4 regions of the Synechococcus sp. RC10A2 genome follow, and region 2 is predicted to be linked to each of the others. Evidence: riboswitches for the same ligand, from Rfam matches in the RefSeq annotation. Region 2 holds a riboswitch; each other region holds the start of a gene.
The links. Region 2 has a riboswitch for cobalamin ahead of metE (5-methyltetrahydropteroyltriglutamate--homocysteine S-methyltransferase). Riboswitches for the same ligand answer to the same signal wherever they lie in the genome.

Region 1: linked by a shared signal. The riboswitch ahead of NW848_RS15630 (TonB-dependent receptor) and the one ahead of metE (5-methyltetrahydropteroyltriglutamate--homocysteine S-methyltransferase) in region 2 are both predicted to bind cobalamin.
Region 3: linked by a shared signal. The riboswitch ahead of NW848_RS08185 (sirohydrochlorin chelatase) and the one ahead of metE (5-methyltetrahydropteroyltriglutamate--homocysteine S-methyltransferase) in region 2 are both predicted to bind cobalamin.
Region 4: linked by a shared signal. The riboswitch ahead of NW848_RS13240 (type II secretion system protein) and the one ahead of metE (5-methyltetrahydropteroyltriglutamate--homocysteine S-methyltransferase) in region 2 are both predicted to bind cobalamin.

The regions. Positions count from the first base shown of each region.
Region 1 is NZ_JANSHP010000114.1:14,948-20,774, forward strand. It holds gene NW848_RS15625 (DUF1636 domain-containing protein) at 1-36, opposite strand, end outside; gene NW848_RS15630 (TonB-dependent receptor) at 134-2,077, opposite strand; cobalamin riboswitch at 2,117-2,258, opposite strand; gene NW848_RS15635 (DUF1565 domain-containing protein) at 2,350-4,140, opposite strand; gene NW848_RS15640 (pentapeptide repeat-containing protein) at 4,304-5,521, shown strand; gene NW848_RS15645 (LptF/LptG family permease) at 5,710-5,827, shown strand, end outside.
Region 2 is NZ_JANSHP010000076.1:14,575-20,401, reverse strand. It holds gene NW848_RS10895 (MoaD/ThiS family protein) at 1-139, shown strand, start outside; gene NW848_RS10890 (molybdopterin synthase catalytic subunit) at 140-625, shown strand; tRNA gene NW848_RS10885 (tRNA-Arg) at 659-733, shown strand; cobalamin riboswitch at 748-953, shown strand; gene metE (5-methyltetrahydropteroyltriglutamate--homocysteine S-methyltransferase) at 1,359-3,602, shown strand; gene NW848_RS10875 (methyltransferase domain-containing protein) at 3,817-4,809, shown strand; gene NW848_RS10870 (FAD-dependent hydroxylase) at 4,812-5,827, shown strand, end outside.
Region 3 is NZ_JANSHP010000064.1:15,425-21,251, forward strand. It holds gene NW848_RS08180 (heavy metal translocating P-type ATPase) at 1-2,093, shown strand, start outside; cobalamin riboswitch at 2,222-2,358, shown strand; gene NW848_RS08185 (sirohydrochlorin chelatase) at 2,388-3,416, shown strand; gene NW848_RS08190 (hypothetical protein) at 3,528-4,421, shown strand; gene NW848_RS08195 (PAP/fibrillin family protein) at 4,418-5,035, opposite strand; gene NW848_RS08200 (L-threonylcarbamoyladenylate synthase) at 5,091-5,798, opposite strand; gene NW848_RS08205 (hypothetical protein) at 5,820-5,827, opposite strand, start outside.
Region 4 is NZ_JANSHP010000097.1:23,822-29,648, reverse strand. It holds gene trpC (indole-3-glycerol phosphate synthase TrpC) at 1-172, shown strand, start outside; gene NW848_RS13245 (metallophosphoesterase) at 169-876, shown strand; gene NW848_RS13240 (type II secretion system protein) at 880-1,635, opposite strand; cobalamin riboswitch at 1,787-1,909, opposite strand; gene prmC (peptide chain release factor N(5)-glutamine methyltransferase) at 1,965-2,906, shown strand; gene NW848_RS13230 (sigma-70 family RNA polymerase sigma factor) at 2,914-3,504, opposite strand; gene NW848_RS13225 (hypothetical protein) at 3,889-4,455, shown strand; gene NW848_RS13220 (DUF1559 domain-containing protein) at 4,526-5,314, shown strand; gene glpX (class II fructose-bisphosphatase) at 5,437-5,827, shown strand, end outside.

The DNA.
Region 1 (5,827 bases), on a different contig from region 2:
AAAGTTAGGAGATAGAGAGTTGGTTGAGATCGCCATAAGTTGCATCCAAACTAAACCGTAAAGCAGACAATCAACTTGGAAAGTTCTCGCTAAAAGTGGTCAGCCGGAGAGTTAAAAACAGCCTGGGATATCGCTAAAATTGCCCCCGCAAGTTCACCCTCAGCGTGCGGCCAACTCCGGGATAGCCGGGGAAAACTTCATACTGCTCATCCAGCAGGTTGTCGATCCCCAACTCTAGGCTCAGGGCCTCAGCCAACGGGATCCCGCCGCGCAGAGCCACGGTGGTGTAGCCTGGCAGGGATTCCGTATTGGCATTGTTGGTAAAAAAGCTCCCAATGTGATGGACCAAAATCGAGCCGTACCAGCCCTGCTCGTGGCGGTAGCTTAGGCCTAGATTGAAGCTATCGGCTCCTACAAAGGCTAGCTCTTTGCCAACTGTGGCCGGGTTAAGGGCAGCGCGGATGATGGGATCATTGAGGGTGTAGTTGGCAAAAAGCGTCCAGTTTTCCCCCAAACGCAAATCTAAAGCCGCTTCCAGGCCGGTATATTCGACCAGCCCGATATTTTCATAGGTTCCCCGGCGCGGCCCAAGGCTGACAAAGGTGATGCCATCGCGGATGCGGTTGTGGGCAAAAGTTAAGCGCAGCAGGCCAAAATCTCCCAAGGCTTGATCTAAGCCAATGTCAAAGCTTTCCCCTCGCTCTGGGCGGAGATTGGGGTTGCCATCCACTTCAAAAAAGCCGCGCAGCCGAAAGAACAATTCCGAGATCAAGGGGGTGCGAAAGCTGCCGGCGTAGCTGGCCCTCAAGGTAGTTCCCTCGGCAACTGCCCACCGGATCCCCACAGCCGGCGAGGTGGCCGAGCCGTTGGCCAAACTGCTGAAGTCCTGACGGATGCCCAGGTCGAGGTGGAACTGGGGATCCGGGCTGTAGTCCAGGCGGGCAAACAGGGCCCCCTGGTTAACCGTATCGTCGTAGTTGATATTGGCAGAACCCCTGGCAAAAGAAAAAGTCGTATTGCGGGCTGAGATAGAGCGATAATCTGCCCCCAAAACTCCCTCTAGGTTTTCGCCGGCCTGCCAAGCATATTGAAGCTGGGATCCCCAGCCATTGCGCAAGATGACGTCGCGGGATCCCTGGCTTTGCGGAGCGCTGAAGCGGTAGTTGAGATCGTCCAAAAAGACTCTTGCCTGCAGGGATCCTGTTTCCTGAGTCCACAGCCAACTGAGATCCAGCAGCAGATCGTTGGTGTTTTGCTCTGCGTCGGGAGAGGGAAACTCTACACTGCCGGGCACGCGAAAGGCTTTGTTGAGGTAGAGGGCGTTGGCTGTTAGGACTTGATCTTCGGCCAGTTGCCAGGTGAGCTTGGCCTGCAAGTTGTGGTACTCCACCGCCGAGTTTTCCCGCCTGCCTGACTTGCCCAGCCGCTCAATGGCAAAGGGAAAGTCGTTGTTACTTTGCAGACGGCGATAGCTGAGCACCCAGCCCAGATCCTGGGCTTGGCCGCGACTTTGGATCCCTTGCTCATTGAGACCGTAGCTGCCGACCGCCGCTTCCAGCACCGTCTCCGTTTCTGGCTGCGGCTCCACCGTGACGATGTTGATCACGCCGCCAACGGCGTCTGAGCCGTACAGGGTAGAGCCGCCGCCGGGGGAGACTTCAATTCGCTCGACGACATCGGTGGTGATTTGCGAGAGGTCAAACCCCCCGAAAAAACCCAGATCGTTGAGAGGGCGGCCATCCAAGAGCACCAATACCTGCGCCGTTCGCGCCCCTCGCATGAATTGAGAGCTAAGAGCTCCCAACTGAGTTCCCGCTGTGCCATCGCTGAGGATCCCGGGCAAGTAGCGCAGGGCTTCCTGCACCGTCCTTGCCCCTTGCTGGCGCATCTGCTGGCGGGTGATGACATAGACTGGGCGGGAAGACTCTCGCAGCAGGCCGGGACGGCGAAACGGGGTGGTGACGGGTTGATTCAAAATCTCGGCGCTGAGGCCGGTATCCAAGATTGCCTGCCCCCAGGCCGGGATCCCCAAACTCAAGATCCCCAGCCCAAGGCTGAGACATACAGTTACTTTCATCCGGTTGCTCCTGCTTCCGTGCGACGCGGAAGGGCTAAGCTTTGAGCCAAAGCCGCAGGCGGGCATCCTGACTGAGGGCCTCAGCCCATCACAGTTGCGGCACAGCGCCGGATTTGCACCGGACTTTCCCCATTGCTTGCCCTGGCTGATCCCCAGGACAACCTGACGGCACGGCTTTCCTCCCCATTGCTCTGGAAAAAGCCGTGCTAGGCATCATACATTCCCTGCTGGGGAGTTCCTATCCTGCCGGGGGGGATCCCTGGGCAGTGAGGTCAACGGAAGATCATCTCCGCCACCGCGTCAAAGCCGGCGTCCAACAGCCGATCCAAGACTGACTGGGCCTGGCTGCGGCTGTCGTAGAGGCCGGCCTGCAGCACCCTCCTGCCGTTGAACACGGTCTCCACCGCTTCGGGGACGAGCTGCCGCAGCCGCTGCAAATCGTCGCTGCCCTTGGGGGTCACCAGCACACGAAAGCGGGTGGCCGACTCTGCTGGGGCTACCGCCGGTTCTGGAGCCGCGGCAACGGGAACAGGGGGGGTTGTTGGGCTGCTGCCCGCTTGTCGGCGAGCCGGGGGTGGCAGGAGGGTAGTAATATCCGTGAGAGGAGCCACAGATTGCTGGCGGACGGGAGTGGCAGGAGCAGGCTCAACCGGTTGGGCAGGCGTGGTGGAGCCATCGGGGGTGAAGGGGACGGCAACAAACTCCTGGGGTTGAGCGCCTGCCGGCTGAGGGGGGGCACTGGGCAAAATGCGCCCTCCCGATCCCGCTGCAGGAGGGGGAACGGGGGCAGTCGATTGGGGCACCGTCACCACCGGCAAGGTGGGAGAGGCCGCCGCCGGCTGGGGATCCCTGCTGGGAGCCGGAGGCTCGGCCTGCGGAGTTGTGGGCAGCGTCAAGCCGCCTGCCGCAATGGGTGGCGGGGCGTTGCTGGGCAGCGCAGCCACCGTGGTCTGGCCGGCCAGATCCAGTTCCCCTTTGGTTTTGCCTGCCAGTTGGTTGCCGTTGGCGTTGAGGCGCAGACTGCGGGTGGCGTTGAGGATGTCGTACTGGCCGTTGCCCTCAAAAATGTTGTTGCCCGGATCCGAAGCCGTGCCCAAATCTGGCTGGGCGGTGGTGATAGCTGTCAGGCCAGTCTCCAGGTTGCGGGCAATGAGATTGTTGCGCAGGATGGGACGGGCGCTGCCGCCGACCACAATGCCGGTGCGGTTTTGCAGGATGCGGTTGTTGCGCACAATCGGCGCCGAGCGCTGGTCGATGGTGAGGCCAAAGCCGGTCTCTTGGAAGAGGTTGTTGACAATGGTGGGCTGGGAGGTGCCCAAGACGGAGATGCCGTTGGCCCCGTTTTTGTAGAAGCGGTTGCCTTCTATCCAGGGGTTGGAGGCGCCGGCGATGAAAATGCCGTCGTGGATGCTGCCCACAAAGCTGTTGTTGAGAATGCGTGGGGAAGCCGATTCTACCCAGAGGGCGTAGCCGCGCCGACCCTGGTTGCGCAGGGTAACCCCCCGCACCTCTGAGCCGGTCTCTGCCAGCAGGGCAACGTTTTGCCGGGCCAAGGTCGGGCTCATGTAGGTGCCGCCGCCATCGATCAGGTAGCCCTCTCCCAAGGTGGACTCGTCCCCGCGCAAGATAAGGCCGGCCTTGAGGCGGATGGGGAAGACTTCGCCGCTTTCTGCGCTGTACACCCCCGGCAGAAGCTGGATGATGCTGCCGGCTGGCGCCCGGCTGATGGCATGGGTGATGGTCTTGAAGGGGTTGTTGCGGGATCCATCCCCTTGGGTATCGCTGCCATTGGCGGCATCCACAAAAATGGCGGGGCGGTCGTCCGGCAGCGGCGGCGCTTGGGGCAGGGCCTGCTTCTCCAAAAGGCCGGTGTCCAGGGAAGTTTGCGCCCAACTGGGATCCCTTCCTGCCGCCAGCAGTAAGCTGGTGCTCAACAGCAAAGAGGTGGCCAGTCGCGTCAGCGTCGCGGAGCCGTGACGCTGCAACCGCAAGTCAGGCAGGACTGCTGTAAATTGGTGTTCGCCGGATTTCTGCAGACGGATGAACGATAAGGAAGAGATCATAGGAGTCATCCCCACACCAGGCTGGGCCAGACAAGGAAGGAGGGTCGAGGCTATCCTACCAAACCTGACAGGCAGGATCCTGCCCTCTTCCCCAACTCCAAATACGGACTGACGCAGGCTTCTTTTTGTAGATCCAACGCTACCCCTAGAGTATACCCTTGCCATGACCGACGAAGCCCTTGCCCGCGAAGGCTCCTCCCAAGAGTTGCCGCTGGCTTCCCTCTCGTCTGGGCGCCCCCTGCTCAACCTGCTGTTGTTGGGGATCCCAGCCCTGCTGCTGCTGCTGGGCCAGTGGGCAGGGCAGCCGGCCCTGGGCTGGGGGGCGGTGCTGGCTTGGCTGGGCCTGGCCGGCTGGTGGGGGCAGCCGCTCTGGGTGCAGATCGGGCGCGACCTCTGGCAGTGGCTGACCACCTGGCCCAGCCTGGGGTGGGCGGCAGCAGCTCTCGGCTTGGCGGTGATGGGAGGATTGGTCTGGAGTGGAGCCTTCTCGGCCCTGGGATCCCTGAGCTGGGAGGCCATCGGGGCTTTGGGCGAGGTGTTCGGGGCTACAGGTCAGATCCTGATCGCCCTCCTGGCCGCCTACATCGCCTGGCGGCAGTACGTCATCTCCCGCGACCTCACCATCCAGCAGAACATCATCACCCAGCAGCAGACCATCGACGCCTACTTCGAGGGCATCTCCAACCTGGTTCTCTCCCCTGACGGGCAGTTGGACGACTGGCCCCTGGAGCGGGCCATTGCGGCCGGGCGCACGGCGGCGCTCCTCAACGGCGTGGATCGCTTTGGCAAAGCCAAGATCCTGCGCTTCCTCTCCACCGCTAACTTGCTTAGCCCCCTGCGCCGCGACGAACACCTGGGCCGGCCCATCCTGGACGGCAAAGGCGGCTACCAGCGGGATCGCCTCAACGGGATCCGGGTGGTGAATCTGGGCACCATGCTGGAAGGGGCCGACCTGCATGGCACCCTGCTGCGGGGGGTGGACTTCAGCGAGGCCAGCCTGGAAAGAGCCAACCTGCGGGATTGCGACCTCAGCCACACCAACCTCTGCGGGGCCAACCTGCGCAATGCCGACCTGCGCGGCGCCGATCTCTACCGCGCCCTCTTGTTTGTGGGATCCCTGCAGACGGCTTCTCCGGCTCAGCCAGGAAAAAAGCCCGATTTTAAAAGCGGGGCCTACGCCGGCGCCATCGTGGCCGGCGCGGACTTTCGCCGGGTGCGTCGCCTTTCCCCCGAACAAAGAGCCTACCTGGCCGCCTGGGGAGCCAAGCTGGATCCTGAGCCCCCGCTTCCCCTCAACTCCTCGGCCAGCCGTTTGGATCCCGGCGGCGAAACCGAGCCCTTACCCCCTCCTGCCGAGCCGCCGGCCTCCCGGAGGCCTTGATCCAGAGCCAATGGCCGGCAAACCTGGGTTCAACGCCAGCGCTGCCATGGTCATGGCAAACAGCCATGAAACAGCTTGTGAGTTGATCCCAGCTCCCCTCTCCCTCTGGGAGAGGGGCTGGGGGTGAGGGCCTGCCGGAGAACCGTTCAAGCTAGCCTGAAATAGCCCCAATCCCTCAATTGTTGGACATGGCCCGCTTGCTCACCAAGTTCTGGCTGCTGGAGCGCTACCTGTTTGGGCAGATGCTCACGCCGGTGCTGGCCGGTATAGCTGGGGGAACCCTGCTGCTTTTGGCAGGCCGGCTCT
Region 2 (5,827 bases):
GCAGCTGCAAGCAAAGTATGGATTTTCGCTAGCAGCGGAGGACGTTAAGGTTGCTGTCAATCATGAGTTCTGTGACTTGACTAGGCCGATAGATGAAGGTGCCTTGGCAGTTTTCATTCCACCAGTTTGTGGGGGCTAAATGCTGCGTTTTCTAATTGTGGATAGCACCATCCAGCCAGCTGAACTCAGTCGTTTGCTCGTCAATAACACAGCGGGTGCCTTAGTAACCTTCGAGGGCTGGGTACGCAACCACAGCCAGGGCAAACCTGTTCTCAGCTTGGAGTACGAAGTCTACGAGATCCTTGCCCAGAAGGAGGGCGAGAAGATCCTCCGAGAAGCCCACGCCAAGTTTGGCCTCTGCGGTGCTGTTGCCTGTCACCGCCAGGGTCATCTTGCAATTGGTGATATTGCGGTTTGGGTTGGTGCTACAGCTGAACATCGCGGCGCCGCTTTTGCTGGAGCACGTTACATCATTGATGCAATCAAGGAGCGCTTGCCCATTTGGAAAAAAGAGTACTACTGGGGTGAGCCGCCGCGTTGGGTTTTGTGTCAGAAAGCAAAGCCTTTGTTCCAGCAATTCCATAAGAACGCTATTGCTCGGCAGCCTTGCGGCGATACCCCCTAGCCTCTCTGCTAGTATCAGTGAGGTACCTGACCTGGGGCTGTAGCTCAGCCTGGATAGAGCAAGCGCCTCCTAAGCGCTAGGTCGGCGGTTCAAATCCGCCCAGTCCCGCTAAAACCAGTGATAGGATAAAGTCTACTGTCGGTTCTGACGGGGATCAGCCGTCAGAGGCAACGGGGAAAGTGCAGTGAGAATCTGCCGCTGTCCCGCAGCTGTGAGCCGGTTTTGGACTTGGGATCCCTAGTTCGTTGTTGCAAGAGGCCTTGAGACGCAAGCCAGCCCCTCCAAAACTGAGCAAGTCAGAATGCCCGCCGGCGGTTTTTCCACAGTTCACCATATCTGCGAGGTACAGATATGCTCCCCATTTTGACGTTAGCCCGTTCCCGTCTCGAAGTTTTTTCATCGGCCTGCTTACGGATTTTCGACGCTCTCGGATCGTAGGCACTCAGTCAAAAGCGCGGACAAGAGAGCTGAGCAGTTAGCTCAGGGGCAGCTAGGAGGACGGTTGCTCGCTTTGGTTGCACAAAAGAGTCCTCTGGGCATCCCCCTGTGCAGAGTGGGCAAGCCGCCAGGGTGAAGGAACGCCTTGACAGCTCCGGCAGGTTTCCTGGCCTAGGGAAAACCTTCTGCCGGGATGCCACCGATAGGCATGTCGGCGGCCATCTCTTGCTGCCTAGGTTGGATGACAACTGGCGGCAACCTCAATTACCGAATTCGATTCAGGACAAGGTACCTTATGGCCATTGAAACTCAAACCCTAGGCTATGCCCGCATGGGCAAGCGCCGCGAGCTGAAGAAAGCCCTGGAGGCCTTTTGGGGCGGCACCCTGGAGGCGGAAGCCTTGTTGGCGACGCTGCAGGATCTGGAGAGTCAGGCCTGGCGAACCCAGCGACAGGCCAACCTCGACCACATTGCCGTAGGAGATCAAACCCTCTACGACCACGTTTTGGACTGGGCCACCTGGCTGGGGCTGATTCCCTCCCGGTTTCAGAGCTTATCAGGCCTGGAGCGCTACTTTGCCATGGCGCGGGGGCAGGAGGGGCTGCCGGCCTTGGAAATGACCAAGTGGTTTGACACCAACTACCACTACTTGGTGCCGGAAATTGAGGCCGACGCGATCCCTCAGGCCCATTTCGACGACTTCCTGGCCACGGTGCGACGGGCGCAAGGGATCCTAGGAAACCGCACCAGCCCCGTCCTCCTCAGTCCGGTTACCCTTCTTGCTCTAAGCCAGCGCTCTGGCGAGTTGCGGGGGGATCTGGAGAAGCTGCTTCCTCTCTACAGAGAACTCTTGCAGGAGCTGCAGCGCCTGGGGATCCGGGAAGTGCAAGTCCATGAGCCCATCTTGGTGACCAGCGAAGGCAAAAGTCTTCAGGAAGCGGTGGAGCAGACCTACCGCTGGCTTGCAAGCGTGGGGATCCCTCTCCACCTGGTTACCTACTTTGACGACTTGGGGGAGACTTACCCCTGGGCGGTGGAGCTTCCGGTAGCTGGCCTCAGCCTCGACTTCACCCGCGGCCACAACCTGGAACTGGTCAGAGCCCACGGCTTCCCCGCCGACAAGATCCTGGGGGCGGGGGTAGTGGACGGGCGCAACGTCTGGCAGATCCAGCCCAAAGCCGTTCTGGCCACTCTGCAAGAGCTGCAAGCCCTAGCCCCCAACCTGCGGGTGCAGCCTTCTTGCTCGCTCCAATTTGTGCCCCACGACGCTGCTCTGGAAACCCACCTGCCAGAGCCTTTGCGCAATGTTCTCAGCTTTGCCGAGCAGAAGCTGGCCGAGGTGGTTCTGCTGGCCCGCACCCTCAACGGCGAAGACACCGCCGCCCAGCAGCAGGAGCTGGAGCAGCAGTGGCAGGCCTTCCAGGACTTCAATCCCCCCAACTCTACAGTGCGCCAGGCCTTGGCCAACCTGACGGCGCAGGACTTCCAGCGCTCCCTTCCCTACGAGCAGCGTATAGGCCGGCAGGTCAAGCTGCCACCGCTGCCGACCACCACCATCGGCTCTTTTCCCCAAACCCCCGAAGTCCGGCAGTGGCGGGTCAAGTACAAAAAGGGCGAGATCTCCCAGGCCGAATACGAAGCTGCCATCGACGCCGAAATTGCCAAGTGCATCCGCATCCAAGAAGAAATTGGCCTGGATGTGCTGGTGCATGGTGAGTTCGAGCGCACCGACATGGTGGAATACTTCGCCCAACAACTGCAGGGCTTTGCCTTTACCGAGCACGGCTGGGTGCAGAGCTATGGCAGCCGCTGCGTGCGTCCCCCCATTCTCTACGGCGACGTGTCTCGCCCTCGCCCCATGACGGTGCGGGAGTTCAAGGTGGCCCAATCTCTGACTCAAAAGCCGGTCAAGGGGATGCTGACAGGGCCGGTAACCATGCTCAACTGGTCCTTCCCCCGCGTTGACGTTTCCCGTCGCGAGCAGGCCCTGCAAATTGCCCTGGCCCTGCGGGCAGAGGTGGCCGACTTGGAAGCTGCCGGAGCCGCGATGGTGCAGGTGGACGAGCCAGCGCTGCGAGAGGGGCTGCCCTTGAAAAAAGAGCGCTGGCCAGAATACTTAAGTTGGGCGGTGGAGGCCTTCCGCCTGACTACCGCTGGCGCCAAGCCCGAAACCCAGATCCACACCCACATGTGCTACTCGGAGTTCGGGGACATCATCGAGCACATCGAGCGTCTGGATGCCGACGTCCTCTCCATCGAAAACAGCCGCAGCAGCAACAAAACCTTGCTGCAGATTGCCCAAGCCGGCTATCGCCACCAGGTAGGCAACGGCGTTTACGACGTTCACAGCCCGGCGGTGCCCGACACCGAGCAGATTCTCCGGCAACTGCGCCTGGGAGTGGCCCACTTGCCGCTAGAGCAAACCTGGGTCAACCCCGACTGCGGCCTAAAAACCCGCCGCTGGGAGGAAGTGATCCCTGCCCTGAAAAACATGGTGGCAGCCACTCAGCGTCTAAGGGAGGAGCTCCAGGCCACCTAGCCCCCGGCAAGGTTGCTCAGGCCAGCGTCTCCTCCGCGGGCAACCGTGCGGCTACGACACTCCTAGGCCGCCTTGCGGCTGGCAAATAGGGCAAGATGAGAGTGGGGCTTTGCTCCGCTGGATCAACGGAGGCCAGAAGGGATCCCCGCTGTGTCTGTTGCCACCGCAGCAACAATCATCAATTGCCATCTCTAGCCATCTCAAGGTAGTTCTAATGAATCCAACACTCTGGGTTTTTTGGGGCCTAGTCCTGCTCCTAGCTATAGGATTGGGAGCCTACCTGTTGACCGCCCGCAAGTACCGCTCTCCTGAATCGGTAGCCCGCGCCTACGACGAATGGACGCGAGACGGGATCCTGGAGTTCTACTGGGGCGAGCATATTCACCTGGGCCACTACGGATCCCCGCCGCGGCGGAAGAACTTCATCCAGGCCAAGCACGACTTTGTCCACGAGATGGTGCGCTGGGGCGGGCTGGATCGGCTGCCGCCGGGGACGACGGTGTTGGATGTGGGCTGCGGCATTGGCGGTAGTTGTCGCATCTTGGCCCGCGACTATGGCTTTGTGGTGACCGGCATCACCATCAGCCCGCAGCAGGTGCAGCGGGCCCAGGAGCTCACCCCCCCCGATCTGCCCGTCCGGTTTCAGGTGGCCGACGCCCTCAACCTGCCCTTCCCCGACGCCAGCTTTGATGTGGTCTGGTCCATCGAGGCGGGGCCCCACATGCCGGACAAGGCTCGCTACGCCAGCGAGATGCTGCGGGTGCTCAAGCCAGGCGGCATCTTGGTGGTGGCGGACTGGAACCAGCGCGACGACCGTCAAAAGCCCCTCAACTTCTGGGAGCGGCTGGTGATGCGGCAGTTGTTGGATCAGTGGTCGCACCCCGCCTTTTCCAGCATCGAGGGGTTTGCCGAACAGTTGCAAGCCACGGGCCTGGTGGAAGGACAGGTGCAAACTGCCGACTGGACGCAAGAAACTCTTCCTTCTTGGCTGGATTCCATCTGGCAGGGGGTTGTCCGTCCCGAAGGGTTGCTGAAGTTTGGCTTGGTGGGCTTGATCAAGTCGCTGCGGGAGGTGCCCACTTTCTTGCTCATGCGCCTGGCCTTCGGCACTGGCCTCTGCCGCTTTGGCATGTTCCGAGCGGTGCGGGCCGCCACGCCGGCAAACTCCGCCCGCCCAGAAGTAGTTGCCCACAGCACTCAGCACTAGAAATGACAACCCTTGCTCCCACTCCGACTACCTTGGCAGCCGTTTACGACGTGATCATCGTCGGCGGCGGCATTGCGGGCTTGACCCTAGCTTGTGCCCTGCAGGGATCCGGCCTGCGCTTGGCCCTCATTGAGGCCCAGTCGGCTGAGGCAGTCAGGCAGCGCCCCTTGGCCTATGCCTTTTCGCCGTTGTCGATCCGCATCTTTCGGGCCATCGGGGTGTGGGAGGCGCTGGCTCCCCACATCACACCCTTTGCCCAGGTGATTCTGACCGACGCCGACGCTCCCCAGCGGGTGACGTTTAGGCCGGAGGATGTGGGGGAAACGGCAGTTTTCTACTGCGGCGAACATGCTCGGCTGCAGCAGGTGCTCCAGGAGCGGGTGGCTGCCGATCCCCAGATCACCTGCTACTACGAAGCCAGGGTGGAGAGCGTAACCTACGGGGAGGCTGCGGCTGAGGTAGAGCTGGAAACGACCCAAGGCCGCCGCCGGCTGGCCGCCTCCCTGGTGGTAGCCGCCGATGGCCTGCGCTCCCAAGTGCGCCAGCGGGCAGGGATCCCGAGCGACGGCTGGGACTACTGGCAGTCGTGTATCACCGCCCTGGTGGCCCCTGCCCAAGACCACCAAAACGTCGCCTACGAGCGCTTTTGGCCTGCCGGCCCCTTCGCCATCCTGCCCCTGCCCGGCAACCGCTGCCAGGTGGTCTGGATCCTGCCCCACGAGCAGGCCAAGGCCACGCTGGCCCTTTCCCAGGCCGACTTCTTGGCCGAGATGCAGCGCTACTACGGCGACCAGGGCGGCTACCTTACCTTGCTGAACCCGCCCCAAGTCTTCCCGGCCCGCCTGCGCCAGAGCCGCCGCTACTATCAGCACCGCCTGGCTTTGGTGGGGGACGCCGCTCACCACTGTCATCCCGTAGCTGGCCAAGGGCTGAACCTCGGCATCCGCGATGCCGCTGCCTTGGCCCAAGTGTTGCTGGACGCCTGGAGACGACAGGAGGATTTGGGAGAGGTCCAAGT
Region 3 (5,827 bases), on a different contig from region 2:
TTCGGGCGGTGGAGCGGGCGGGGTATCGGGCGCGCCTTATCCAGGAGGATTGGCAGCTGGACGATCTGTCGGATCCAGAGCGGATCGCCCAACGGGCCGCAGAACGGGAACTGAAGCTCAAGGTGGCGATAGGGGTGGGCATCAGCACGGTGCTGGTGATCGGATCCCTGCCGATGATGCTGGGGATGGACATCCCGGGCTTTCCCATGTGGCTGCACAATCCTGGGTTGCAGTTGCTGCTGACGGCTCCGGTGCAGTTTTGGGTGGGCAAGCATTTTTATCGAGGCGCTTGGGCCGCTTGGCAACGGCGTTCAGCGGATATGAACACGCTGGTGGCCTTGGGGACGAGCGCGGCTTTCTTCTATTCCATTTTCCCAACGGTTTTCCCCGACTCTTTCCATCGGCAGGGACTGCATCCCGATGTGTATTACGAAGTGTCGGCGGTGGTCACCACCCTGATTCTGGTGGGCAAGTGGATGGAGCAACGGGCCAAAAGGCAAACCTCTGAGGCCATTCGCAAGCTGATCGGGCTGCAACCGAAAACGGCAAGGGTAATTCGCCATGGGGTGGAGCAGGATATTCCGATTCGGGAAGTGCAGGTGGGGGATCGGATCCGGGTGCGCCCCGGCGAGAAGGTGCCGGTGGATGGGGTAATCCTAGAGGGATCCTCCACCCTCGACGAGTCGATGGTGACCGGCGAGAGCCTGCCTGTTGTCAAATCGGCGGGGGATGAGGTGATTGGGGCAACGCTGAATCAGACGGGCAGCTTTGTGATGGAAGCGCGGCGGGTGGGCAAAGACACAGTTCTGGCCCAGATCGTGCGCTTGGTGCAGGAAGCTCAGGGATCCAAAGCTCCGATTCAACAGTTGGCGGATCGGGTCACCTCCTGGTTTGTGCCGGCGGTGATTGGGGTGGCAGTTCTAACTTTTGTGCTCTGGTGGGTGCTGGCCGATAACCCGACACTGGCCTTGGTGAACACAATTGGGGTGCTGATCATCGCCTGCCCTTGCGCGCTGGGGTTGGCGACCCCCACCTCGATCCTGGTGGCCGTGGGACGAGGGGCGGAATTGGGGATCCTGGTGAAAAGTGCCGACAGCCTGGAATTGGCCCACGACTTGCGCACGGTGGTCTTGGACAAAACCGGCACCCTGACCGAAGGTCGTCCCACTGTCACCGATATTTGGGCTAATGGCTCCTCTCCCCTGACGGTGTTGCGCCTGGCAGCGGCAGTGGAGCGGCACTCGGAACATCCTTTGGCCCAGGCGGTGGTGCAGAAAGCCGAAGCCGAAAAAATTGTGATCCCTCCTGCCTGGCACTTTCAGGCAAGGGTAGGCAGTGGGGCAGAAGCTTGGGTGGAAGATCAGTGGATTCGCATCGGTCGGCTGAGCTGGCTACAGGAGATGGGGATCCCCTGGGATCCCTCTTGGTCAGAGCGGGTTCAGAATTGGGAAAGCCAGGGCAAAACGGTGATCGGCGTAGCGCAATCCCAGAGTCTGGTGGGGCTGTTGGCCATTGCCGATCCGCTCAAACCCACCTCTCCTGAGGCAGTGCAACAGCTGCAACAGATGGGTCTAGAGGTGATCCTGCTAACCGGGGATAACCCCACTACGGCCCAAGCGGTTGCTCGGCAAGCAGGCATTCAGCGGGTAATTGCCCAAGTCCGTCCGGATCAGAAGGCAGCTTACATACGCAGCCTAAGACAACCGCGACGGCGGGTGGCGATGGTGGGAGATGGCATTAACGATGCTCCGGCTCTGGCAGAAGCTGATGTGGGGATCGCCATTGGTACAGGTACGGATGTGGCGATGGCCGCCAGCGATATTACCCTCATGTCGGGGGATCTGCGGGGAGTCGCCACAGCCATTCAACTCAGCCGGGCCACCCTCAACAACATCCGCCAGAACCTCTTCTTCGCCTTTATCTACAACACGCTCGGGATCCCGATTGCCGCCGGGGCGCTCTACCCCTTCACCGGTTGGCTGCTCAACCCCATGCTGGCGGGGGCAGCCATGGCCCTGAGTTCCGTTTCGGTGGTCGCCAATGCCCTGCGCCTGCGACACTTTCGAGCCCACAGACCGGCAGGCCGGCGTTAGGCCCTCTCCCAGGGGCAAGGGGGATTAGCGCGGCAACAGTTTTGCTGCCCTTTGAGCATGAGTCTGCCGTACCGCTCATGCCTCAGGGCTATCTTCTGGCAGACAAGGACATCCCCCCCAGGGGGCTTGGTGAACGACAAGCGGCAAGCTAACCTAAAAGGCTCAGGCAGACTGGGGAAAGTGCGGTGCAAGTCCGCCACTGTGACGCAACTGTGATGGGATCCCTCCCTCAGCCAGAACACCCACCTGCCGTTGTCCTGTACCCCTTGCGATTCACAAGGAACGGAGTTTTTTGTGTTGGATGTCCTCAGTTTTTCCCCTCCCCGTGCGGTTGGGCAGTTTTCTTCTCCTGCCTTGCCCCTGTTGCTCATCGGCCATGGATCCCGTGACCCTGAAGGGCAGCAAGCCTTTCTGGAGCTGGCCCAAGTTTATCAATCCCTCACCCCCCATCGGCCGGTGATCTCCTGCTTTTTGGAGCTAGCCCAGCCCAGTATTGCCCAGGGGGTGGAACAATGCTTGGCCCAAGGGTGGCAGGAGATCGTGGCCCTGCCGCTGCTGCTTTTTGGGGCGCGCCACAACAAGTTCGATGTGACGATGGAACTGGATCGCCTGCAGGCCCTCTATCCCCAGTTGCGCATTCATTACGGTGGGCCGTTGGGGATCCGCATCGAGATCCTGCAACTGCTGCGAGACCGATTGGCCGCTTTGATGGCCGCCCAACCGCAGCGGATCCCAGAAGCAGAAACCGTGCTCCTGTTTGTGGGTCGCGGCTCCAGCGATCCCGAGGCCAATGCCGAAGCCTGTAAACTGGCTCGGCTGCTTTGGGAAGGATCTGGGTTTGCCGCTGTGGAAACTTGCTTTATCGGCATTACCCATCCCCGCCTGCCCGTGGGATTGGAGCGGGCCCTCTCTTGGCAGCCGCGCCGGGTGGTTGTGCTGCCCTATTTTCTCTTTACAGGGGTGCTGGTGAAAAAAATCGAGGCGGCGGTGCAAGAACGGCGACGCCAATACCCCGAGATCGACTGGCTGATGCTGCCGGAATTGGGCCTTGTGGACGCGGTGCTGCACAGCCTGCAGCAACTGGAGCAGGAAGCTCTCCAGGGCCAAACCCTGATGAACTGCCACCTCTGCAAGTTTCGCCTGGCGGTGAGCGCAGAGCTGGGAGCGGGGCATACTCATCACCATGACCATGACTCCCATGGGCACGGATCCCATCACCATCACTCTCACCATCACCACAACCACGGCCATACCCCCGCAGCAGCAGCGGATCCCTGGGCCGAATTGCAGAGCTACCACCAGCGGGCTTGGCAAGTGCCCTAAGCGAGAAACAGAGGCTGCCGGCGGGATAAACTGAGATGCAGGCAGGCGATCTGTGAACCTGACCTCTGGTTCTCCTGCTCCGGTGGTTCTGCTAGCGAAAAAACAGAAACGATGATGTTCTCCCGCTCCTCTTGGGTCTCAGGTGCCGCTGCCGCGGGGAGCGGGATCTTTGTCTTCGCGTTGGTGGTGGGCCTGCTGGATCAGATCCTGCCGACCCTGCCCAAGGTTTCCCTGTCCTTGGCCGGGATCCCTGGGCTCCTGGCTGCAATTGGGGCCTCCTATGGGGCCTGGCGGGTGGTTCAGATGGGTCTGCAGTCGGGCTCCTGGACTGATTTTCGGGCCTCGCTGGTAGCGGCTCTGTCTCCCTTTGATCCCGCCGATTATGGCGGCAACCCTCGGCAACCCGAGGAGGATTCTCTCCCTTTGCAGTCGGTTGACGAGGATCCTCGAACCCAGATCCGCGATCGACAAATTCTTGATCAAGCTGAGCAGCAGACGGAAACTGAAACCGAAGTAAGCGAACACACTCAAGTAAGACTGCAGGGCGAGCAGCACCAGGATCAAGCTTCGCAGGCCAAGGCCCAACAGTTGCAGCCCCTACAAGAATTGTCATCACCTTCTTCCCCAAGCCCTGAGTCGGCAAAACCCACACCAGAGCCAGAGCTCAACCAAAAACTTCGCCAACTCCAGATGCAGGTCGCCACTCTGAAAATAGAACTGGAACTCCAAGAAATCCAACTGCAGCAGTTGGAGGTGAGGCGGACTCGGCTTCAGCAGCAGAAGCAGAAACTCAAGCACGTTCTGCGTCGCACGGCGTCCGAAAATCAAAGGCTGCGCTTCTTACAGGAGCAAAAAGCCCGGCAACTGGAGCAAACTCAACAGGAGCTGCAAACTTTGCGAGAGTCCTACCGCGCCTTGCAAGTTCTCCAGGAAATAAGCTCCACCCTAACCCAAAACCCATCTCACGAAAGGGCGGAAACGGAGTCCTCTGGATCCTCCGACTAGCCGACCCGCTTTAGAACAAATACACTCCCCTCGCTGCCCCGACCCAGCCGCAAGTCTTCATCCAAATAGGTGATATCCAGCCAACCCGTTGGCTCGCGGCGGCGGATATCGATTTGAATAGCCGGGATCCGCTCCGGAGCCCGCTCGAGCAAATCGAGAAAACTCTCGATCTCGTAGCTCATCAAGGCCTGGGATCCGAGCACCAAGCGCTCGAAAATGACCCTGACCCGGCATTCCGACTCTGGGTAGAAGCGGGCCGCCACCGCCACAACTCCCCGGGGCAGCCAAGCCTGCAGCCAGCCGGATCCCTGGATCTCCGCCACGTTAAAGACCCGCCCAGCTTTGGCCCGAATGCACTGGTAGATCTCGCCGGTGGTCAGAAGGGGCAACTGGGCCAGCCGCAGCAGGTCTGTGCTGGTGGTAAATAGGGTAAGCCAGTTCCCCTCCAACTGTTCAGGAACAGAGGTTGGCCTGGGGGTGGGGTTGAGCGCCTCCAAAGCAGCAATGTGAGACAAGATCTGGGCTTTCTGGTCAGGGGAAACCTTCCGGCCTCGGTCAGCCCCCTCCAGCAGGCGCAACAGGGCCAGCTTTTGCTCAGCCAAAGACTCAGGCATGGGCACACTCCACAGGCACCGGCCCTATTCTAGAGAACACGGGATCCCTCTGCCCTCAACCCTCCGCTTCCACCGGCTTCAGATTTAGATTTATTAGATCCGCCACCTGCTCGTACCCCAAGCCGGCCCGCACCAGCAGCGGCTCCGGCCCCGTGAGATCGATCACCGTCGAGACCTGGGCCCGATAGGGAGCCTCGTCATCCAGCACCAAATCCACCTGTTTCTCCAACTGTCGCATTTCCTCGGCGGTAAAGATTCCCCCCTCTTCCCAATCCCCAGCAGAGTCAAAACCCACCTCCAAAGAGCCGACGGGATCCCCGCCCAGCTTGGCCGAGGTGGAGACGATGGGATTGCCCAGCTCGGCCAACAGCGCCTGACAGATGGCCGAATCGGGCACGCGGATGCCGGTGGTTTTCCGCTTGGGATCCATGACCAACTTGGGCACCAGCTTGGTGGCCGGCAGCAAAAACGTAAACGGGCCCGGGATCAGCCGCCGCATCAGCCGATAGGCGGGATCGCTCACTTGGGCATACTGGGCAATTTGGGAAAGCGAAGGGCACAAAAAGGTGAGGGGCTTGTCGTTGGAAAGCCGCTTGAGACGCCTTACCCGCTCCACCGCCTGCTTGTGGGTGACATCGCAGCCAATGGCATAGACCGTATCGGTGGGGTAAAGCATGACCGCCCCTTCCCGCAGAGCGGCTGCAATCCGTTGGATGGAACGGGCCTGGGGATGCTGTGGATGGAGCTTAAAATACTCGGCCATTCGGGAGAAAAAAGCAAAACCTCAAGACT
Region 4 (5,827 bases), on a different contig from region 2:
GCGCTACTTCCCCGAGGGGATCACGCGTGTGAGCGAGAGTGGGATAGAGACCGCCGACGATGTGCAGCGACTGCACGCAGCGGGCGTCGACGCGCTGCTGGTGGGCGAGACGCTGATGCGCGCCGACAACCCCGTCGCCGTCGTGCGGGAGTGGATGGACGCTTGCCGATGAGACTCGCGCTGCTGCACACCAGCGACGCCCACAACCGCTGGAACGAGGCGTTCGTGAGCCACCTGCGCGCCCTGAAAGCCCAGCATGACGCGCTTCTGCTCGATTCGGGCGACGCCATCCGCGCGGGGAATGTCGCTGTGCCGTTGCGTCCCGAAGCAGCGTGGGACTGGATGCGCGCGGCGGGCTACAACGCGATGACCATCGGCAACCGCGAGTTCCACCTAACGACGGCAGGCTTTCGGGCGAAGACGCAGGGCGCGCCCTGCCCGCTGCTGTGCGCCAACCTGCGCCCCAAGTATCCCGACGCGCCGATGCCTGTGCAACCTGTCTGGCGCACGGAGCATCGTGGCGTACGCGTCGCTGTGCTGGGGCTGACCGTGCCGATGATCACCCCACGCATGAAGGTCGCCGCGCTCAGCGCGTACCTGTTCGACCCGCCGCTGGAGACCGCGCGCCAGTGGGTACAACACCTGCGCCCCGAAACCGACCTGTTGATTGCGCTCACGCACCTTGGCGTCCAGCACGACCGCCTGCTAGCAGAGGCGTGCCCCGAACTGGATGTGATTCTCGGCGGGCATTCCCACACGCCGACCGAGACCCCAGAGCAAGTGGGCGGCGTGTGGCTCAGCCATGCGCCCCCGTTCTGCAAGGGCGCGACACTACTGACACTCACACGCCGCAACGACCGCTGGGAACTGGAGTAGCCGTTACTCCAAGCCCATCAGCTCGTCGGTCTGGGGGTTGCCATCGCGGTCGATGTTGCCTAAGTTGTAGCGACGGTGCGGCTCGTAGGCGGCTTCTGTGCGCAGCACGGGCTTGAACACCTTCGCGTGCCCGTCGCACCACAGCACGACCCCCATCTGATTGTGCCGCCCGTGGAAGGTGGGGTTATTGTAGGAGGGCGGTTCGAGGAAGCCCGTGCCTTCGAATACAGGCGCACCTGCGCCCCAAGTGCGCCACTGCGCCACATCCGCCAGCCACGCGGTCTCGACAGGGCTGTTAATCTGCGCCAGCGCAACCGCGATCGGCGTGTAGTTCGGGGGGCGCATCGGGCTAAGATAGACATAGTTGTAGCCGTAGCCCAAAAGCCCGTACTGGTAGGCGCGGCTCTCGCGGAACGACGGGCACGCCTGAATCTCCGTGTTGCGCATGTACGGATACAGGAAACTGCGCTGCGTGTCCAGCCGCTGGTTCTGGCGGTCGACATAGCCCCACCAGTAGTGCGACCAGTCGTCGTAGGCAATCGGGAACAGCCGCTCGTCGTAGTCTTGGGCGTACATCAAGCCTGCAGTTCCGATTTGGCGCAAGTTGCTCAAACACGCGGTCTGACGCGCTTTCTCGCGCGCTTGGGCAAACACGGGGAACAAGATCGCCGCCAGAATGGCGATGATCGCTATCACGACCAACAGCTCAATCAGTGTGAAGCCGCGTGCGCGGCTCGCGTACCGTGTCTGTTGCATCATTTCATCCCTCCACATAAGCGTTGCGCTCTGTGGTCGGGACGAAGGCTTGCGCCGCAGTTGCTGCCAGCTGGACGCCTCCAGCCGCAGGCACATGCGTGCGCGCGCTCTTTCGCCCAACCCGCGAGGCGAAACGAGCGAGATACGGCTGAATCGGTCTTCGGGCTTCTGGATCATCCTACTAACGACGCCTTCCCAGCCGAAGCCAGTGGCAATATGTCGCGTTCGTCCCCAGTTACCGCTGCGCGTCAGCGTCGGATTTGCACCGACTTCCCGTGCATTCAGCCGCCGCGAACTCGTTTGCCGAAAGCGCAGGTATTATACCGACTCCGATGACGGTTCGCGAAGCCCTCGAGTGGGCGGGGGCGCAGTTGCAGGCGGTAGGGCTACCAGAGCCGCTGCGCGAGGCGCAGGCGTTGGTCGCAGCGTGCCTCGGCTGGGAGCGTGCGCAGCTAATAGCACATCCTGACGCGCTCCTTTCAGCGCGGCACGCGCGGCGACTGCATAGCTGGGTACGCCGCCGCGCAGCGCGTGAGCCGCTGGCGTACATCACGCGCCGCGTGTGGTTTTACGGGCTGGAACTTATGGTCGGGCGCGGCGCACTTATCCCACGCCCCGAAACGGAGTTGCTGGTGGAGGTGTTTTTGGGATGGGCGGCTAATCTACCCCCCTCCTTAAGGTTCCCCCCGCTTCGCGAGGGGAACCAGCCCGACTCGGTTCCCCCTGCAAGCAGGGGGAACCTCAAGGAGGGGGTCGCTTGCTCACCAATCCTCGTAGATGCAGGCGCAGGCACGGGCACAATCGCGCTTGCCTGCCTGATGCACGCGCCGCACTGGCTGGGCATCGGCATTGAGCGTAGCCGCCGCGCGCTCCGCTGGGCGCAGGCGAATCGGCGGAGACTGGGGCTGGAATCGCGCCTGCTGCTAATCCAAAGCGACTGGCTGCATGGACTGCGCGCAGGCTCTGTGGACGCGGTGCTGAGCAACCCGCCCTATGTGCTGCCCGACGAGTGGGACGCGCTGCAGCCCGAAATCACGCGCTACGAGCCGAAGAGCGCACTGCTGACGCCTGCCGATGACCCGTTGCGCCCCTACCGCCGCATTGCGCGGGGCGCGCGGTGTGCGTTGCGCGCGGGCGGTCTCCTTGCATTCGAAACCAGCCCGCGCCTGGCTCCCCTGTTAGCCGAACGGCTGCCCGCGTGGGGCTTTCGGCAGCCACGAATCGTCTGCGACTACGCGGGGATAATGCGCGTCGTGTGGGCGATTCGTGAGTAGGCGCGGTTCAGCGGCTTTCGCAAGTGTGGCGGTACGCCTTGCGCTTGATTCGAGCCAGCGCGTTGTCCACCGCTTTCGGCGAGCATCCGATTCGCGCTGCAATCTCTCGGTAGGTAAGGTGCTGCCGATACAAGGCGACCACTTGCGCTTCCAGCGGGCTGAGGCGCGTCGCCAGGAACTCGCGCCGCCGTTGCGCTGTCTCCCGCTCACTCAGCTGCTCATACAGGTTCTGGCGCGGGTCAGGCACCTGCTCCAGCCACGAGCGTCCATCCCCCTCTTCCGAAAGGCTCACGATTGGCGCTGCCCATCGCTGCGCACGCTTTAGCTCCGACAGAATCTGTCGACGAATGCACACCCGCGCGAACGCCGCAAACCCCGCCTTACGCTGGGGGTCAAAACACTGCACCGCGCGCCACAGACCAATCAAAGCGACCTGATACACATCTTCGGGATCACAACTGGGCATATAGAACCGCCCTGCGAGGTTCTGCGCCAGCGGGCGGAACAGCGCCAGCACCTGCTCCGCCGCGCGCTCGTCCCCTTGCTGCGCCCGCAGCACCAAGTCATCTGTCGATAGATATTCACAGTGCGCTTCCATCGTGCGCTCACCCACCCTATTATAGCCCACTTTTTCACCAACGAGGGCGTGAAGGGGAAAAGCATAGGTTATTCCACCCGAATCCCCTTCACACACCAGCAGATCGCACAGTATTGGGCGTTTTCGTCGCTCGATTCGACGCGAATTGGGGTATATTATAGGCAAGCGCAATTTCAGCGAGTAGTTGCCGACGAAAGGACATTTCCGGCTCGTCCCGCCACGCACAGAGTAACCCTCTTGAAATTTTTCCGAAGGAGGTCAGTCATGATTCCTGTAGGTTTATTCACGATACGGCAGGCGGATCACGCCGATTTGGATCGGATTGAGGAACTGGACCAGTTGTTTGGCAACGCGGCGCTGACGCGCGAGTATTTTGAAGCGTGGTTGCGCCATCACTCAGAGGGCTTCCTGGTCGCCGAGTATGACGGGCGCGTGTACGGCTACAGCATGGTCATCTACCTGCATGCGCGTCAGATTCGCGAGAACTGGTATCACGACACGGGCGGTGGCACTTGCAGCACGCACACGCCGCTGGGCGAGTATCTCTATGCGGTCAGTGTTGCTTCGAAGAAGCAGGAGGCAGCGCGCGCGCTGTTTATCGCCAATCGGCGGCTCTTTATCCGCTCCCATGTGTATCAGACGGTTATCTTCGGCAGGTTGCCGCGATTCCGCAAGTGGGTCGAGGCACAGGGTTATACTCCCGAGGCGCTGGATCGTGCCACCAAGCGTCGCCTGCTCGATGTCTATGTGAACACCTTGCACGATCCTTATCAGGTGTTCTACGAGGGACTGAGTTTTATGCCCGAATACGGCGTCGTGGACTACTTAGAGGGCGACGACGAGTCGCTGAACTGCGCGTTGAAGCTGGTGTGGCGCAATCCGTACTACAAGCCGCTGACCGTGGATCGTGCGGTCGCCGAAGTCGCCACGCCTACGCCTGCAAGTAGGTAATGACCAGTAAAAAAACCCACACCATACACGGCAGGAACAAAACAAGCTCTCGGCGAATCTAAAAGACACTATGAGACGACATGGCTTTACCCTGATTGAGTTGCTGGTCGTGATTGCGATTATCGCGATTCTCGCGGCGATTCTGTTCCCTGTGTTTGCGCAGGCGCGCGAGAAGGCGCGGCAGACCCAGTGTACCAACAACATGAAGCAAATCGGGCTCGCCGTCATGCAATACATTCAGGACTACGACGAGCGGTTCCCGATGAGCCTCTACGAGACCATTGAGAACAACCAGCGCTGTCTCTTTACCGTGTACCATGCCATTTACGCCTACAAGAAGAACATCGACATCGTGATATGCCCCTCCGATCGGCAGGCATTTGATGTCGTACAGGCGTTTGGTCAGCTTGGCAGACCGGTCTGCCCGCTTCCGAACTTCCGCTACGCGGGGTATATTTTCAACTGGTGTGTGTTCGAGAACGGAAATGTGCCGGGCGTGCTGACTCCCAACCCGGTGGTGTCCCAAGCGCAGATCGAGTATGTTGTGGAGACCTCGATGCTGTATGACGGCACGCTGGGACCACCACCGACGATTCAGTCGTACCTGCAGGCGCGCCACAACGGGCTGGGTGTTGCGAACTTCGCGGACGGGCATGCGCGCACGGTTAAGGGGCGCGCGCGCGAGGGCGCAAACAGTACCGCGCCGACTTGGGACGGTAAGCAGGTGCGTATCTTCGATGTCGGCGAGGTAGGACCCTATCAAGGTCAGATTAACTTGTGGGGTGTCGCCGCGCGCCGAGCGAACGGCACGCCCTGCCGTAACTGTCCGAACCGCAATAACCCCGGCAACTGCAACTAATCGCGCCGTAAGCCCCGCCGATGGCGGGGCTTTTGTTTTCCACAAGCACGGCAGGAAACTTCCCCTGATAGCCGAAAATTGTCGTCGTCGATGCAGACACTGCACACGAGGTGAGACAGGCTATGGATCGCAATTTGGGTATGGATTTTGTACGCGCGACTGAGGCGGCGGCGCTCAGTGCGGGGCGTTGGGTTGGCAAAGGCGATCGGCACGCGGTCGATCAATCGGCTTGCGAGGCGATGCGCCGCACGCTCGGCGACATCGACATGAAGGGCGTTGTGGTCATCGGCGAGGGCGAACGCGACGAGGCGCCAATGCTCTACATCGGCGAGGAACTCGGCACGGGCAACGGTTACGCTGTGCAAATCGCGGTTGACCCCGTGGAGGGCACGAACCTCGTCGCGACGGGGCAGCCCGGCGCCATCAGCGTCGTCGCCGCCGCGATAGAAGGCGAGGGGAAACTGTTGCGCGCCCCCGACATCTACATGGACAAACTCGTCGTCGGTCCCTCCG